4 regions of the Sphingobacterium sp. PCS056 genome follow, and region 2 is predicted to be linked to each of the others. Evidence: riboswitches for the same ligand, from Rfam matches in the RefSeq annotation. Region 2 holds a riboswitch; each other region holds the start of a gene.
What was found. Region 2 has a riboswitch for thiamine pyrophosphate ahead of pnuC (nicotinamide riboside transporter PnuC). Riboswitches for the same ligand answer to the same signal wherever they lie in the genome.
Positions count from the first base shown of each region.

Region 1: another riboswitch for thiamine pyrophosphate. It lies ahead of thiS (sulfur carrier protein ThiS); the one in region 2 lies ahead of pnuC (nicotinamide riboside transporter PnuC).
Region 3: another riboswitch for thiamine pyrophosphate. It lies ahead of thiM (hydroxyethylthiazole kinase); the one in region 2 lies ahead of pnuC (nicotinamide riboside transporter PnuC).
Region 4: another riboswitch for thiamine pyrophosphate. It lies ahead of MUB18_RS03340 (TonB-dependent receptor); the one in region 2 lies ahead of pnuC (nicotinamide riboside transporter PnuC).

Region 1 covers NZ_CP096883.1:4,892,892-4,896,558, forward strand. The annotation lists gene nudK (GDP-mannose pyrophosphatase NudK) at 297-875, shown strand; TPP riboswitch at 1,026-1,124, shown strand; gene thiS (sulfur carrier protein ThiS) at 1,189-1,395, shown strand; gene thiC (phosphomethylpyrimidine synthase ThiC) at 1,422-3,236, shown strand; gene MUB18_RS20470 (thiamine phosphate synthase) at 3,233-3,667, shown strand, end outside.
Region 2 covers NZ_CP096883.1:4,424,780-4,428,446, reverse strand. The annotation lists gene fabG (3-oxoacyl-[acyl-carrier-protein] reductase) at 1-31, opposite strand, end outside; gene MUB18_RS18520 (malate:quinone oxidoreductase) at 329-1,837, shown strand; TPP riboswitch at 1,847-1,992, shown strand; gene pnuC (nicotinamide riboside transporter PnuC) at 2,049-2,681, shown strand; gene MUB18_RS18510 (acyl-CoA dehydrogenase) at 2,662-3,667, shown strand, end outside.
Region 3 covers NZ_CP096883.1:4,760,697-4,764,363, reverse strand. The annotation lists gene tenA (thiaminase II) at 19-669, opposite strand; gene thiD (bifunctional hydroxymethylpyrimidine kinase/phosphomethylpyrimidine kinase) at 656-1,489, opposite strand; gene thiE (thiamine phosphate synthase) at 1,486-2,124, opposite strand; gene thiM (hydroxyethylthiazole kinase) at 2,121-2,918, opposite strand; TPP riboswitch at 2,979-3,071, opposite strand; gene MUB18_RS19920 (two-component regulator propeller domain-containing protein) at 3,218-3,667, shown strand, end outside.
Region 4 covers NZ_CP096883.1:791,740-795,406, reverse strand. The annotation lists gene MUB18_RS03340 (TonB-dependent receptor) at 1-2,314, opposite strand, end outside; TPP riboswitch at 2,377-2,501, opposite strand; gene MUB18_RS03335 (amidohydrolase family protein) at 3,144-3,667, shown strand, end outside.

The sequences.
Region 1 (3,667 bases), 470 kb from region 2:
TATAGAGGATTTGTATAGGGTTTCTATAGATAAATCTCTATAATACCTGTAGAAAATCACTATAAATTTTGTTGTATATCTGAAGTAATATAGAATCTAACCATCACCCCGTCTGAATCATTATACGCTCTTGCAAACATGATTGACGCTACCTAGAAAAAAATCCTTTAACTTTATTTACACTTCCTTAAGAAATACGGATGCGAGTTTATAAATTTATATACCTTTAGCATCTGATCCCTTATTCAAAAGTTGCACAAATACTAAGAGAAAAAAGAATTAAAAAAACCTTGCCTATGATAGCTAACATCAAGATCACAGAAAGCAAAATTTTATCCGATAATTGGTACATCCTAAGAAAAATAACCTACGAATATTTAAAAAAGGATGGTACAACGATGACCCAAAGTAGAGAGGCTTATGACAGAGGAAACGGCGCAACTATTTTATTGTACAACACAGAGCAGAAAACAGTGATTCTTACCCGACAATTTCGGCTTCCAACATTTATTAATGGAAATGAAACAGGCCTGATGATTGAAGCTTGCGCAGGTTTACTGGATAAAGATAATGCAGAAGATTGTATTAGAAGAGAGACGGAGGAAGAAACAGGCTATAAAATTACAGATGTAAGAAAGATTTTTGAAGCTTATATGTCTCCTGGATCCGTTACAGAAATTCTGCATTTTTTTATAGCCGAATATGCAAAAGAAATGAAAGTCAGTGAAGGTGGAGGACTGGACCATGAAGAAGAAAATATTGAGGTATTAGAATTGTATATCTCCGAAGCTATGCGGATGGTAGCGAGCGGTGAGGTCAAAGATGCTAAAACAATTATGTTGCTGCAATATATTAAATTACACGGTATTTTATAATTGCAAATAGCAATTTGTATTCCTTCTCCTTACTATAGCTGATTATATATGCCAATAACAAGAGCGGGTATATTGTTGTGTCACAAAACAATGGATAGACAAAAATAAATCTACCTCTTTTCTTTTATTCATATTTTTTTTCTAGTTTAGTGGAAACTTTAGGGGTGTCTGCAAGATTTGCAGGCTGAGATTTTACCCTTAGAACCTGATCCGGGTCATACTGGCGTAGGGAAAAGTAAGATGTCTTCATTGTGCATATACCTGCATAACTGTGGCCATTCCTAAAGTTTTTTATTTAAAAATTTTTAAAGGAATGGAACTTACGATCAATCACCAATCACGTTTTTTTGAACAGCCTCCCTCCTCTTTGGAAGGTTTGATGCTTTTGGAATTTCCAGAAAAAAGTAAAGGCATTGCTGTTGCCATTAATAACCAAGTCATACCCAAAACGGCTTGGGCAACAACCCCATTACGCCATCAAGATTCAATTCTCGTCATTTCTGCTACGCAAGGCGGATAATTCATTTACACCTATAATACACCATTATGTTAGAACAAACCATTACCCAAACCCCTTTCCCAAATTCGAAAAAAGTCTACATCCCTGGAAAACTCTTTCCAATTCAGGTAGCTATGCGTGAAATTACACTCAGTGCAACTAAATTGAGCAAAGGTGGTGTAGAAATCAATCCTCCTGTTACCATTTATGATACATCAGGTCCATATACCGATGATGATGCAAAGATCGATATCCGTAAGGGGCTACCTCGCACTCGAGAAAGTTGGATATTGGATAGACAAGATGTTGAAATTTTACCCCAGATCAGTTCGGATTATGGTCAAGAACGATTGGCAGATACGGATCTGGATGAACTTCGTTTTGAATACAGCCATAAACCTAAAAAAGCTTTAGCAGGTCATAACGTTAGTCAATTACATTATGCTAGAAAAGGGATCATCACTCCAGAAATGGAGTATGTGGCTATTCGTGAAAACCAACGTATCGAGCAAATAGAAGCGGCGACAATGGGTATGGAACATCAACATGCGGGACATAGTTTTGGTGCTCGAACACCCAAGAAACTGATCACAGCGGAATTTGTACGTGAAGAAATCGCAGCAGGTAGAGCCATCATCCCGAATAATATCAATCACCCAGAAAGTGAACCGATGATTATCGGACGTAATTTTTTAGTGAAAATAAATGCCAATATTGGCAATAGTGCAGTGACGTCCAGTATTGAAGAAGAGGTAGACAAAGCGGTATGGGCATGTCGCTGGGGTGCAGATACGATAATGGATCTTTCAACGGGTAAAAATATCCATGAAACACGTGAATGGATCATCCGTAATTCGCCCGTTCCAATCGGCACAGTACCGATATATCAAGCTTTGGAAAAAGTAAAAGGTGTAGCAGAAGATCTGACTTGGGAGATATTTAGAGACACCTTAATTGAACAAGCGGAACAGGGTGTTTCCTATTTCACGATTCATGCAGGAGTATTGTTGAGATATATTCATCTGACAGCAAAACGCGTAACGGGAATTGTATCTCGTGGTGGATCGATCATGGCAAAATGGTGTTTATTTCATCATAAGGAAAACTTTTTATATACGCACTTTGAAGATATCTGTCAGATTATGAAGCAATACGATGTGGCCTTTTCGCTAGGTGATGGTCTACGCCCTGGCTCTATTGCCGATGCGAACGATGCTGCACAGTTTGCTGAATTAGAGACTTTAGGTGAATTAACTAAAATTGCATGGAAGCATGATGTACAGGTTATGATTGAAGGGCCTGGTCATGTACCGATGCACATGATCAAGGAAAACATGGACAAACAGCTTGCAGTCTGTGATGAAGCACCTTTTTATACGTTGGGTCCATTGACAACAGATATTGCTCCGGGTTATGATCACATTACATCTGCAATTGGCGCGGCTATGATCGGATGGTTTGGATGTGCCATGCTTTGCTACGTTACTCCTAAGGAACATCTTGGATTGCCTAACCGAAAAGATGTGAAAGATGGGGTCATTACCTATAAATTGGCAGCACATGCTGCGGATCTAGCCAAAGGGCATCCTGGTGCACAATATCGCGATAATGCTTTGAGCAAGGCTAGGTTTGAGTTCCGTTGGGAAGATCAGTTTAATCTTTCATTGGATCCCGATACAGCGCGAGAATTTCACGATGAAACACTACCTGCTGATGGTGCAAAAGTGGCACACTTCTGTTCGATGTGCGGTCCCAAATTTTGTTCGATGAAGATTACCCAAGAGATACGCGATTCTGCAGAACAGGGAATGATGGATATGTCTAAAGAATTTATCGAGCAAGGTAAAGAGCTATATCTATGATCCTAGTTGTGACTGCTGAACAGGCTGTACCTCGTGAACTACAAGTGATCAATGATATACTAGATGCGGGATTGGAACTGTTACACATTCGGAAGTATAGCTTTTCTGATGATGAAATGTCTCAATTTATTAACGGAATAGCAACTCGTTATCGAAATCGCCTTGTCATGCATAGTCATCATCATCTGGCGGAATCGTTGAACATCGAGAGATTGCATTTTAATGAGCATGATCGAAAATTGGGGATACAAAATAAGTTCAGTCAACAGATCATCCGATCAACATCAGTACATAGCATCCACGATTTTAACAGCTTGGATCACAGATGGTCCTACGCTTTGCTTAGTCCAATGTTTTTAAGCATTTCAAAACTTAATCATGGGTCTAAACACACCGTAAAAAAAGAACTCATATACCGTGACAACCAGCAG
Region 2 (3,667 bases):
TTAGAGCAGTTTTTCCTTCAAGTAATTTCATTCTTATGTATTATATGTAATATAAGGTGCTTGCAAAAATGTTAAAACTATCCTACAATCGCAACCTTAATATCAATTTAATTTTGAATTTGCAAAATAATAATCGAAAATTAAGTTGTAATAATACTGTCAACTTGAATGGGGCATGTTAAATAAAAATGGCTAAAACAGTCAGGTTAGGGAATTCTTAATAATAGTATGGTATTTTTGAATAAGTGGTTTTAAAAAGTACAGTTTTTTGACAAAAGGATTGCGTTAATATAAAAATCTATATTAAATTTGCATCAATCACGAAGACATGAGTAAAAAAACAAAAAATACCAAAGAGGTAGACGTCGTTTTAATTGGCGCAGGTATCATGAGCGCAACTCTAGGCACACTTATTAATGAGTTGAGTCCAGATATTAAAATAGAGATTTTAGAGCGCTTGGATGTTGTTGCAGCAGAGAGTTCAGATGCATGGAATAATGCAGGAACTGGTCACTCTGCATTATGTGAGTTGAATTATACCCCACAACAAGCGGATGGTACAGTTTCAATTGATAAAGCAATCAGTATTGCGGAACAATTTGAAGTATCTAAACAATTTTGGACTTACTTGGTTGATCAAGGAGTTATCAAAAAACCGGAAAACTTTATTCGATCTGTTCCGCACATGAGTGCTGTTTTCGGTGAAAAAGATATTGATTTCCTTCATAAGAGATTTGATGCTTTATCCGAGAATAACTTGTTCAAGGGCATGGAATATACGGAGGATAAAGCGGTTTTAAATGAATGGATTCCATTAATGATGAAAGGTCGTCCTGACGATGATAAAATCGCTGCGACGAAAATGATATTAGGCACGGATGTAAATTTTGGCGCGTTGACGCGTGATTTGGTTGAACATTTGGATGCTAAAGAAAATATTACCTTGCATCTTACCCAAGAAGTACGTGACATTGATAGAAATGACAATGGTACGTGGGAATTGGAGGTCAAGGATTTAAAAACTGGTGAAAAAAGATCAATCAACGCTAAATTTGTTTTTATAGGTGCTGGTGGACACTCTTTACTATTGCTAGAGAAATCGGGTATTCCTGAATCTAAAGGTTATGGAGGATTTCCTGTTGGTGGTCAGTGGTTACGCTGTGTCAATGAAGATGTCATCAAAGATCATCATGCGAAAGTATATGGTAAAGCCTCTATTGGTGCTCCTCCTATGTCTGTGCCACACCTTGATACACGTTATATAGATGGTAAACAGGCTTTGTTGTTTGGACCATATGCTGGTTTTTCTACTAAATTTTTAAAACAAGGTTCTTATTTTGATTTACCTGCTTCGATCAAGTTATCAAATATTAAACCGATGCTATCTGTAGGACGTGACAATATGGATCTTACAAAATATTTAATATCTGAGGTGATGAAAAGTCCCAAAGATAAATTAGATGCTTTGAAACAGTTTATGCCAACAGCGCAATTAGAGGATTGGAAAATAGAAGTTGCTGGCCAGCGTGTACAAGTGATCAAAAAGGATGCTAAACATGGTGGTGTGCTAGAATTTGGAACGGAGGTTGTCTCTTCTGCAGATGGTTCTATTGCAGCGTTGCTAGGTGCCTCACCAGGTGCCTCTACTTCTGTAGCTATCATGATCAAACTTCTGAAAAGATGTTTTCCAGAACGTGCTAAAGCAGATGAATATCGCAAAAAATTGCGAGAAATGATCCCGACGCACGGACAATCATTAAATGATGATGCAGAGCTTTGTGTAGCGACTAGAAAGCGCACACATACTGCATTAAAGCTTGAGAATTTTAAAGATTAATTTCTTTTAACCATACTTATGGGGTGCTTGCAGTAAATGTACTGGTACAGGCTGAGATTATACCCAAATAACAAGAATTGCTCAATACCCTGAGCAATTCTTGTTATATACCTGATCCAGATAATGCTGGCGTAGGGATATTTAATTTCAAAAATCTTGCATTTATAGCTATTTCATAAGTGTGTATTATTTTATCTTACACATATTTTAAATGCAGTTAAATCAAATTTTATACGATTTTTTACAGCAGATCAAAGCGACATCTTTGCCTGAATGGTTAGCCGTTGGCTTTGGTGTTTTACAAGTTTGGTTCGCTAAATCTAATAAATCTATCAATTATCTTTTTGGTATTTGTGGTATATTAATGTCAATTTACGTTCTGTTTTTCGCGAAATTATATGGTGAAATAGCCTTAAATATGTACTACCTACTGATGAGTATCTATGGTTGGATGTATTGGCAACAAAACCGTACAGATCATCATGTCATCACGCGATCATCAAAAAATGATTGGATCGTAGTATCATTGATTTGTATCATTGGTTTTATTGTATTTTATTTCGGATTATTGCATGCTACAGACTCTGATGTTCCTTTGTGGGATGCGCTTGTGTCCTGTACAGCATGGGCGGGAATGTGGCTACTGGCCAAGCGAAAGATCGAGAATTGGATTTTATTAAATATTAGCAATTTTATGGCAATACCATTGCTGTACCATAAAGATCTGTTCTTGTTTGCGGCTTTAACTTTGTTTTTATTTGTCATGGCTTTCTTTGGTTATTTTAACTGGAAAAGAATCCTCAAAAGTGAATTTATATATGATCATGAATCAAACTCACATTAATCTTATAAAAGACCAGCAACAGCATGCAATTAATTGTAAAGCTATGACTGCAGCACAACTGGATTTAAGTATCTCTGAGAAATGGTTTAAGATATGGGTGCCTAAATGTCTTGGCGGTTTGGAATTTTCTTTGTTAGAAGGAATGCAATTGTTGGAGGAATTGGCTTATCACGATGGTGGTTTAGCTTGGACCATTACTTTGTGCTCGGGAGCTAATTTGTTTGTCGGATTTATCGACCCAAAAATTGGCAAAGAGATCTTTCAGAATTCGCAAGTGTGCCTTGGTGGAAGTGGTCGTGCATCTGGATATGCTGAGCGCGAACAAGGTGGGTATCGGATTAAAGGTCATTGGAAATATGCTACCGGTGCCCCACATCTGACTCATTTTACAGCAAATTGTGTCATCACTGAAAAGGGTATACCGGTATTGGACGAAAATGATCAACAGCTTATATATTCTTTCTTTTTCGATCGTAATGATGTATTGATTCATTACGATTGGGATACGTTTGGCTTGGAATGTACTGCAAGCCATAGCTTCTCGGTCGAAAATCTTTTTGTGAAAGATTCACGTAGTTTTGTGATTAATGAATCGAAAAGTACGTGGCCTCAGCTTTTGTACCAGTATCCTTTTATTCCGCTTGCCGAATTAACATTACTAGTTAATTTTATCGGTATGTACAAGCGCTTTATTGATCTGGTTGAAAGGTATTTTATTGTGAAATCTCAGGATGAAGTATGGTTAAAGGATAAAGGAAAGCTTTATTTTAAACGATTGGATAAGATACAAGATGATTTTAATAAACGAAGAGATGTCATATATCAATTGGCAGAGCAATCTTGGAGCAATCTAGAAAAAGAAATGGACAATGCTATTATTTATAACAGGATTGCCATTGAAAGTCGGAGCTTCGTATCCAGTATTAAAGATCATGTGATGCAATTATTTCCACTTTGTGGTATTGAAGCTGCACAGCGAGAAAAGG
Region 3 (3,667 bases), 340 kb from region 2:
GATTTAACCTCTTTTTCATTACATCCAACTTTTGATATCATATGCCGCTTCCCAGAAATAATATTCCATTTTTGAAGCAGTAATAAAAGCTTCGGTCATCTTTTCTCTAATGGCTGGTGATGCTTCCGCTGCCGCCTTGTCGCACAGATCAATGGCTTGCTGGACGGCAATAGCAAAGTCTTCACCACCATAGGTATCGATCCATTTTTGGTACGGATGATTGCTGCTGTTCACCTCATTGAGGATATGATCACCGACTTTTTTATAGATCCAAAAGCAGGGGAGTACCGCGGCCATAGCGATTTCAACGGCATCTAGTGCTGCCGTGCTTTTTAAAAAGTGAATATAATGATGACATACGGGCCCCATCGTTCCCTTTTCGGTTAAACCAAAATCCTGAAAGTATGCATGATGCAGGGCATTTTCGACCACAATCGCTGTCTCCGCATACTTGATATAGTGTAAAGTAGTATCTACATCATGTGCCCGAGCTGCGATCAGTGCTAATGCTCTTCCGAAGTGTTCCAGATAGAGGGAATCTTGCGCCATATAGAACTGAAATTTATGTATAGGTAGATTTCCAGCAGCTAGTTCAGTAATAAAGGGCATTTCTAAAATAGACTGATAGTTATTTTCAATTTGATTCCAAGCGATTTCAGACCAATTCATTTTTAATTAATTTATCAGGGTTAAAAAAGTGGTTAAGAGGGCCATTGCCTTTTCCGATTACGACATCTTTTCCATGTTTAATAGCTTCGTAGATATAATCTTGCGCTAATGCTACTGCGGTATGAAAATTTTCTCCACGTGCCAAGTAAGCGGCGATAGCTGAGGAAAGTGTGCAACCCGATCCATGTGTATTTTTTGTCGCAAATTTTTTCGTTTCAAAGGCTGTGTACTGGCCATTTTCTTCAAAAAATAATGAGGTTAAGGTAGCCGTTTGTTGATGTCCTCCTTTAACAAGAACATGTTTACAGCCTAGGGTCTGAATAATCTTTGCCGCCTGATGCATATCGTCCAGATTTTTTACATCAATGCCAGCCAGTAGTGCAGCTTCGTCCATATTTGGAGTGATGATGTCGGCTATTGGAAATAGCCTGTCCATGATGGTTTGGATGGTATCTGCCTCAATAAGTGTATGACCACTTGTCGCCACCATGACAGGATCAAAGACGATCGGGATCTTTGGATAATGACTTAAAGAAGTCGCGATGGTCTCCACCAGTTGGGGGGTATGGACCATGCCTATTTTAATAGCAGCAGGCATAATATCATCTAAGATCGCGGCGATCTGGTCGGATACAGCTGCTATCGGAATGGGATATATTTTTTGGACTCCTTGTGTATTTTGCACCGGCAGAGCAGTAAGGACTGACGTCGCATAGCAGCCCAGTGCTGAAAAGGTTTTAATGTCGGCCTGAATGCCAGCTCCGCCACTACCGTCAAAACCAGCAATGGTGAGCACCGAAGGATAGGTGTATTGTTTCATTTTAATAGTTCATTTTTAATTGCATAAGCGGCTTGCTCTGGATGGTCAGCACCACAGATCGCGGAGACGACTGCTAACGAATCGGCACCCGCTTTAACGATTGCTGATGCATTTTCCAATCGTACATTTCCGATTGCAACTAAGGGCTTATCTGTACGAGAACGGATCATTGCTAATCCGTTCAAGCCCCATTCCGTTACGGTATCTGTTTTTGTTTTCGTATTAAATATGGGGCTGACGCCTAAATAATCTGCTACAGCGGTGTTTTCATCATCCAATTGATGGAGATATTCTATGGAATAGCCAATTGTTTTGCTTTCAAAAGCATGTACACGTCGCAGTACAGCAGGAGCGATATCCCGATTTCCGACATGGATTCCAGCAGCACTTATTTTTTCAGCTACTTCAGCATGATCATTGATGATCAGTGGGATATGATATTTATCGGTAATCTCTTTCAATTTCAGGGCTTTATAAATAAACTCTTTAGTCGTGATCTCTTTTTCACGCAGTTGAATTATATCCACACCTCCACGTATTGCCTGTTCAGCTACATAAAGGAAATCACGTCCTCGGCAGTCCTTTTCCGAGATCACTAAATAAAGTGGATAAGGAAATGAGGGGTGCAGGTTCATGATTGGGTGATTTTTAAATGGGTAAGAAATTCGTGTTCGGTAATGTTATAGAGCTTGTCCAGAATATGGGTCTGCAGACTTGCGGGGCCAGCACTTTCTTTTGCGGCTAATTCTCCTGCTATGCTCAGTAAACTCATTGCAGCAGCAACAGCTTCCGTTTTATTTTCAACCGCAGCAATAAATGCCGCGATCAGGGCCGATGCAGTACAACCTAATCCGGTCACCTTGGTCATCATCGCATTCCCATTCTTTAGGTATATACATGTGTTGTGGCTGATAATGATATCTGTTTCACCTGAAATACATATGATTGCGCCTGATTTGGCGTGTAGATTGCGAGCAGCCTCAATAGCCTCGGTACTGATCACGGTACTATCTACCCCTTTTGTCACCACATCTGCTGTTTTTGCAAGAGCAATGATTTCAGAAGCATTCCCTCTGATGACGGTAGGCTTAAAAAGCAACAGTTGATTTAAAACAGTATCGCGGTAGGAGGTCGCACCTGCACCTACAGGATCTAAAACCCAAGGTTTCTGGATTGAATCTGCTTTTTTAGATGCCATGAACATGGATTCGCTCCAGTACTCGTCCAGCGTACCGATGTTGATGACCAGTGCATGCGATAGCGTTACCATTGCTTCGACCTCAGGTTTGGCGTGTGCCATGATCGGTGATGCACCCACTGCCAACAGTGCATTGGCGGTATTATTCATCACAACATAGTTCGTGATATTGTGAATAAGAGGCGAGGTATTTCTTACCTGAATGATGTGTTGCCAGAGTTTTTTTTCCATTCTTATATTTTTAACAATAAAAGCTTTAGGAAAAATCCATAACAACAGTCCGGATAAGTAGATGGACTGATTGCTTTTCCCTACGCCGGTGTTAGCCGGATCAGGTTCAAAGGGACTCTCTCAATTCTTTACAGAATACCCCTAAAGCGTATACAAAAGTATTGAAAAAAAATGAATTAATGGATAAGCGCCCAAACTCATCATCACAGGCTCTTTAGTACATTTCTTAAAAAGTGTGCCGATAAAGTTCCACATTGTATTTACACTTTTAAATAATTATGTTTGTAAATACCTTGTTTATGATGCGGACAGTTTATTTGTTTTTCTTGCTATTCCTTTCGCTTTGCGGTCCTTCTGTTTTTGGGCAATCGTTAGATTTTCAATTTTTTAGAAATATAGGGCTTGGAGCAAAAGCGAGTACAGTGCACTGCTTTGCGCAAGATAGTCTGGGTATCCTTTGGTTGGGTAGTAATAATGGATTATATAGTTACGATGGTTATTCCCTTCATGCTCCGACTGAAGCTGCATTGCCCTATCAGACCTTCATTTATAGTATTGCTGTTCTTGACGGTACTCATCTTGCTTTGGGGACAGGTAAAGGTGTTTTTTTATACAATTATCGGGAAGATCGGTACGAAGTATTTCCAACGGGTAGCCCTTCAGATGTCAGGTCGCTCCTGTTAGTTGGTGATCAACTATGGATCGGTTCCATCTCTGGTTTATATGGCTACGACACGAAAACCAAGAAA
Region 4 (3,667 bases), 1.6 Mb from region 2:
TGGTTTGATATTTTTCATTTAAAATATTGTTAATGGTTAAACCGAGATCTATATTTTTGACGCCCAGTACGGAGAAGCTATAGCTAGCTCTGACATTGTTGACAAAAGAGGCATCTATACTTCTTTCTTTTGCAGAGCTGTTGTCTAGGTATTGTCTTGAAATATACTTAGACAGTAACGCGATCTGAAAAGAAGGGAGTGGAGCATAAGAAAATTCACTTGATAGTATTGTTGCAGGAGAAAGAGCAATATTTGTCTTTTTGATAAATTCGCCGCTCGTTTCATCTGTATAATTTTTAATTTTATTCTGGCTTAGACCAGCAGTTGCTTTCCACTCAAATTGATTCGATATTTTCCAAGCAGCGTCAAATTCTAACCCTATGCGGTAACTATCAGGAATGTTCATCCTTAGAGCGGAACCGACATCATTAAGTGCTCCTGTTGGGATGAGCTGATCTTTATAGAACATACCATAAAAATTGGTTCCGATGTTAAAAGCATCATTTCGGAAGCGATAGCCGAGCTCGATATCTTGCATTTTTTCTGGCTTGGGATTGTTCCCTTTTACATCCACAAAATCATTACGTACGGGTTCTTTGCTCGCATAAGCATAAGATGCATACAAATTTGCCTGTTCATTGATCAGGTAAGTGAAGCCAACTTTGGGATTTAAAAAGTTGAATGTTCGTTCAAAATTCATTCCTTTGATTTTATCATCATCACCTCTAACTTTGTAAAAGATATTGCGATACTGCACATCTGCGAATAATAACCAATTATCTAACGCAAAATCTGCTTTTAGAAATGTACTAATATCATTTTTTGTTGCATCATTTAAATAATATTTGTCGCCCAAGTTGCTAGTAGATGCATATTTTGCCCAGATTACTTCTCCGTAATGATCTCCTTTATATTGATTTACAGCTCCACCCCATGTTAATTTAATAGATTGGGAGGGATTGTAATTGAAGGAATAGGTAGCTCCATAAAAATGGTTATCTAACCATCGCCTTCTGACTAAGTCTGTTTTGGTGATGGTATCTGTTCCGATGATGACTGGCGGCAGATTGTATTTTGAAAAAGCATCTTCAGGTCTGTACTCTTCATAATAACCTGCTCCTCTCGTGTAATGTAGGGCTGCATTGAAGGTTAGTTTATCATTGATAAAATTGCTGTAGTGTAACTGATGATGTGTCTGGGTATAATTGTCAGTTTGATTTTTATATAAGTATTTGTTATAGGTACGGCCTGAATTTAATAGGTTCTGTGTTTCGGCTTCTGTATAACCATCATTGATGGCGTAGTCTTGCATTCCGGCTATATCATTATTCAATCTTGGTTCTGGTGTGCCGTACCAAGATTGATAAGTTTTTTCCTTTCCTGAGAATACAATCGCTTTTAAAATTTGTTTGTCACTGTAATAACCTCCATCTACATAAAATGATTTGAGATCAGCAGATGCACGATCAATATAACCATCGCTTAGAATACGAGAAAGGCGTACGTTAAATGCAAATTTATTGTTTAATAGGCCTGAACCAATTTTTAACGTGTTTTTCCAAGAATTATATGAACCATAAGAGTTATTTAATTCCACATAGGCATCTTTTTCCAATGTATTGGATTGGATATTTAATGATGCTCCAAATGACCCAGCGCCATTTGTGGATGTGCCGATACCTCGTTGAATCTGAATACTCTCTGTCGAAGAAGCAAAATCTGGAAGGTTGACGAAGAATGACCCCATACTTTCAGCATCATTTAAGGGTATTCCATTTAAGGTGACATTGATACGGGCATTATCAGAGCCTCTTATTTTCATACTTGTATATCCGATGCCGGCACCTGCATCGGATCCGATTACGACAGAAGGTGTTTGATCGAGCAAATAAGGGATATCTTGTCCAAAATTATTTTTTGCGATATCTTCTTTGCTTAGATTTTTATAAGTTGTGGAGGAATTGTTTTTTGCGCGGGTGGCTTGGACAATAACTTCTTCTGTTTTTATTCTGGATGGTTCGAGATAAATTTCAAAAGACTGATTGTCTAGTAGGTTAATTTGCTTTTTTTCTGTGCCGTAACCTAAATAGGAAACCATTAATTCATATTTTCCTGTTGATAGATCAGAAAATTTAGCGATGCCGTTTTGGTCAGATTTCGAATGTTTACTGACACGATCTGATAAAATAATGCTAGCACCCTGCAATGATTTTTTTGTTGAAGTGTCGATTACTTTGATTGACAATTGGTGTTGCGCAGATACAGAAAGTGTAATTCCTACTAATACTACTGTGCTGATTAAATTTTTAACCATGATTTTTTAATTGAATTTTGAGTTAAACAAACTCTTGCAAGGGGTTACAACAGTTTTTATTGATATTTAACTAACCTTTTCCCTCCGCCAGCATTATCTGGATCAGGTGCACAATACACATGGTATTGTTGGGTATATTCTCAGCCTTTATTCGTGTTCTTGGAACAAGGCACCCCTATTGATGTTGCGAAGTTATTAAATATTTCTAGGACTAAAAATATTATATGTAATTGCTTTATATTAAGTTGATACTTCAGGAGACAGTTTCATCTTTTAGTAAAATTGTAATTAATTTATTAGGCAAGTTTGCTTAATGAATAGGAGTTCGATCTCTGTACTCGATAGTTATTCAGATGAGGTGGGTAATGGTAAAAAATGGATTAGCATATTGTGCGTTCAAAATCCCATTGAATAAGTAAATTTTGGATTTTGATCGATAAACGCTGACATCACGTCAGTAAATAGCTACAAATTTTTTAAAAGTCATCCAAAAATGTAATTTTTTGATAATAAATTGGCTGAAATTAAACTTATTTATTACCTTGAACTAATATGCTAAAATTTAATAATTTAGCTCTTTGCGGTTATTATTTAGCAATAAATTGATTTTAATTAAACTTGAAATTTATTTAAAATTTTTATAGCATAATGTAGCTAAAAGGTTTTTATAAATTTTATCATGTGTAAATTTTTATGCTATATTATGATGGTTTGATTTTGAATCGCAGAATTATATTTAGTATATTTTGGCACGAATTTTAACGTTAGTATCCACAGTTACTTTGCATTAACCTGTAGTGCAGAAGTGATTTTTTAAGTTTTTATGATAATGAAATATTTTAGCGCTAACTATATTTTACCAATTACATCTTTGCCGATCAAAGATGGTGTGGTAAAAGTAAATGATGAAGGTGAAATTTTAGCAATTTATGAAAGTAAAGCAGCTGAATTGAAGGACCAGCACATTGAAAAATTTGAAGGAGTAATTGTTCCTGGATTTATTAATGCGCATTGTCATTTAGAATTGTCTCACATGAAGGGTACGATTCCGCAAAAAACTGGATTACCAGCTTTTCTCTCTGCAGTAATGACAAGCAGAAGCGCATCTTTGAAAGTTATTGATAAGGCTATGGCCGAGGCTGACGCAGAGATGTATAATAATGGAATTGTAGCGGTTGGGGATCACGTTAATTCGGATAACACTTCTAAAATCAAAGAATCGAGTAAAATTCTTTACCACACGTTTGTCGAAATTTTTGGTGTAGAGCCTGAAGAAGCAGATGGCAAATTGCAAGAAGCGAAAGATCTGATTCATGAATTTGATCCTGCTCACTCTTCTTTGACGCCGCACGC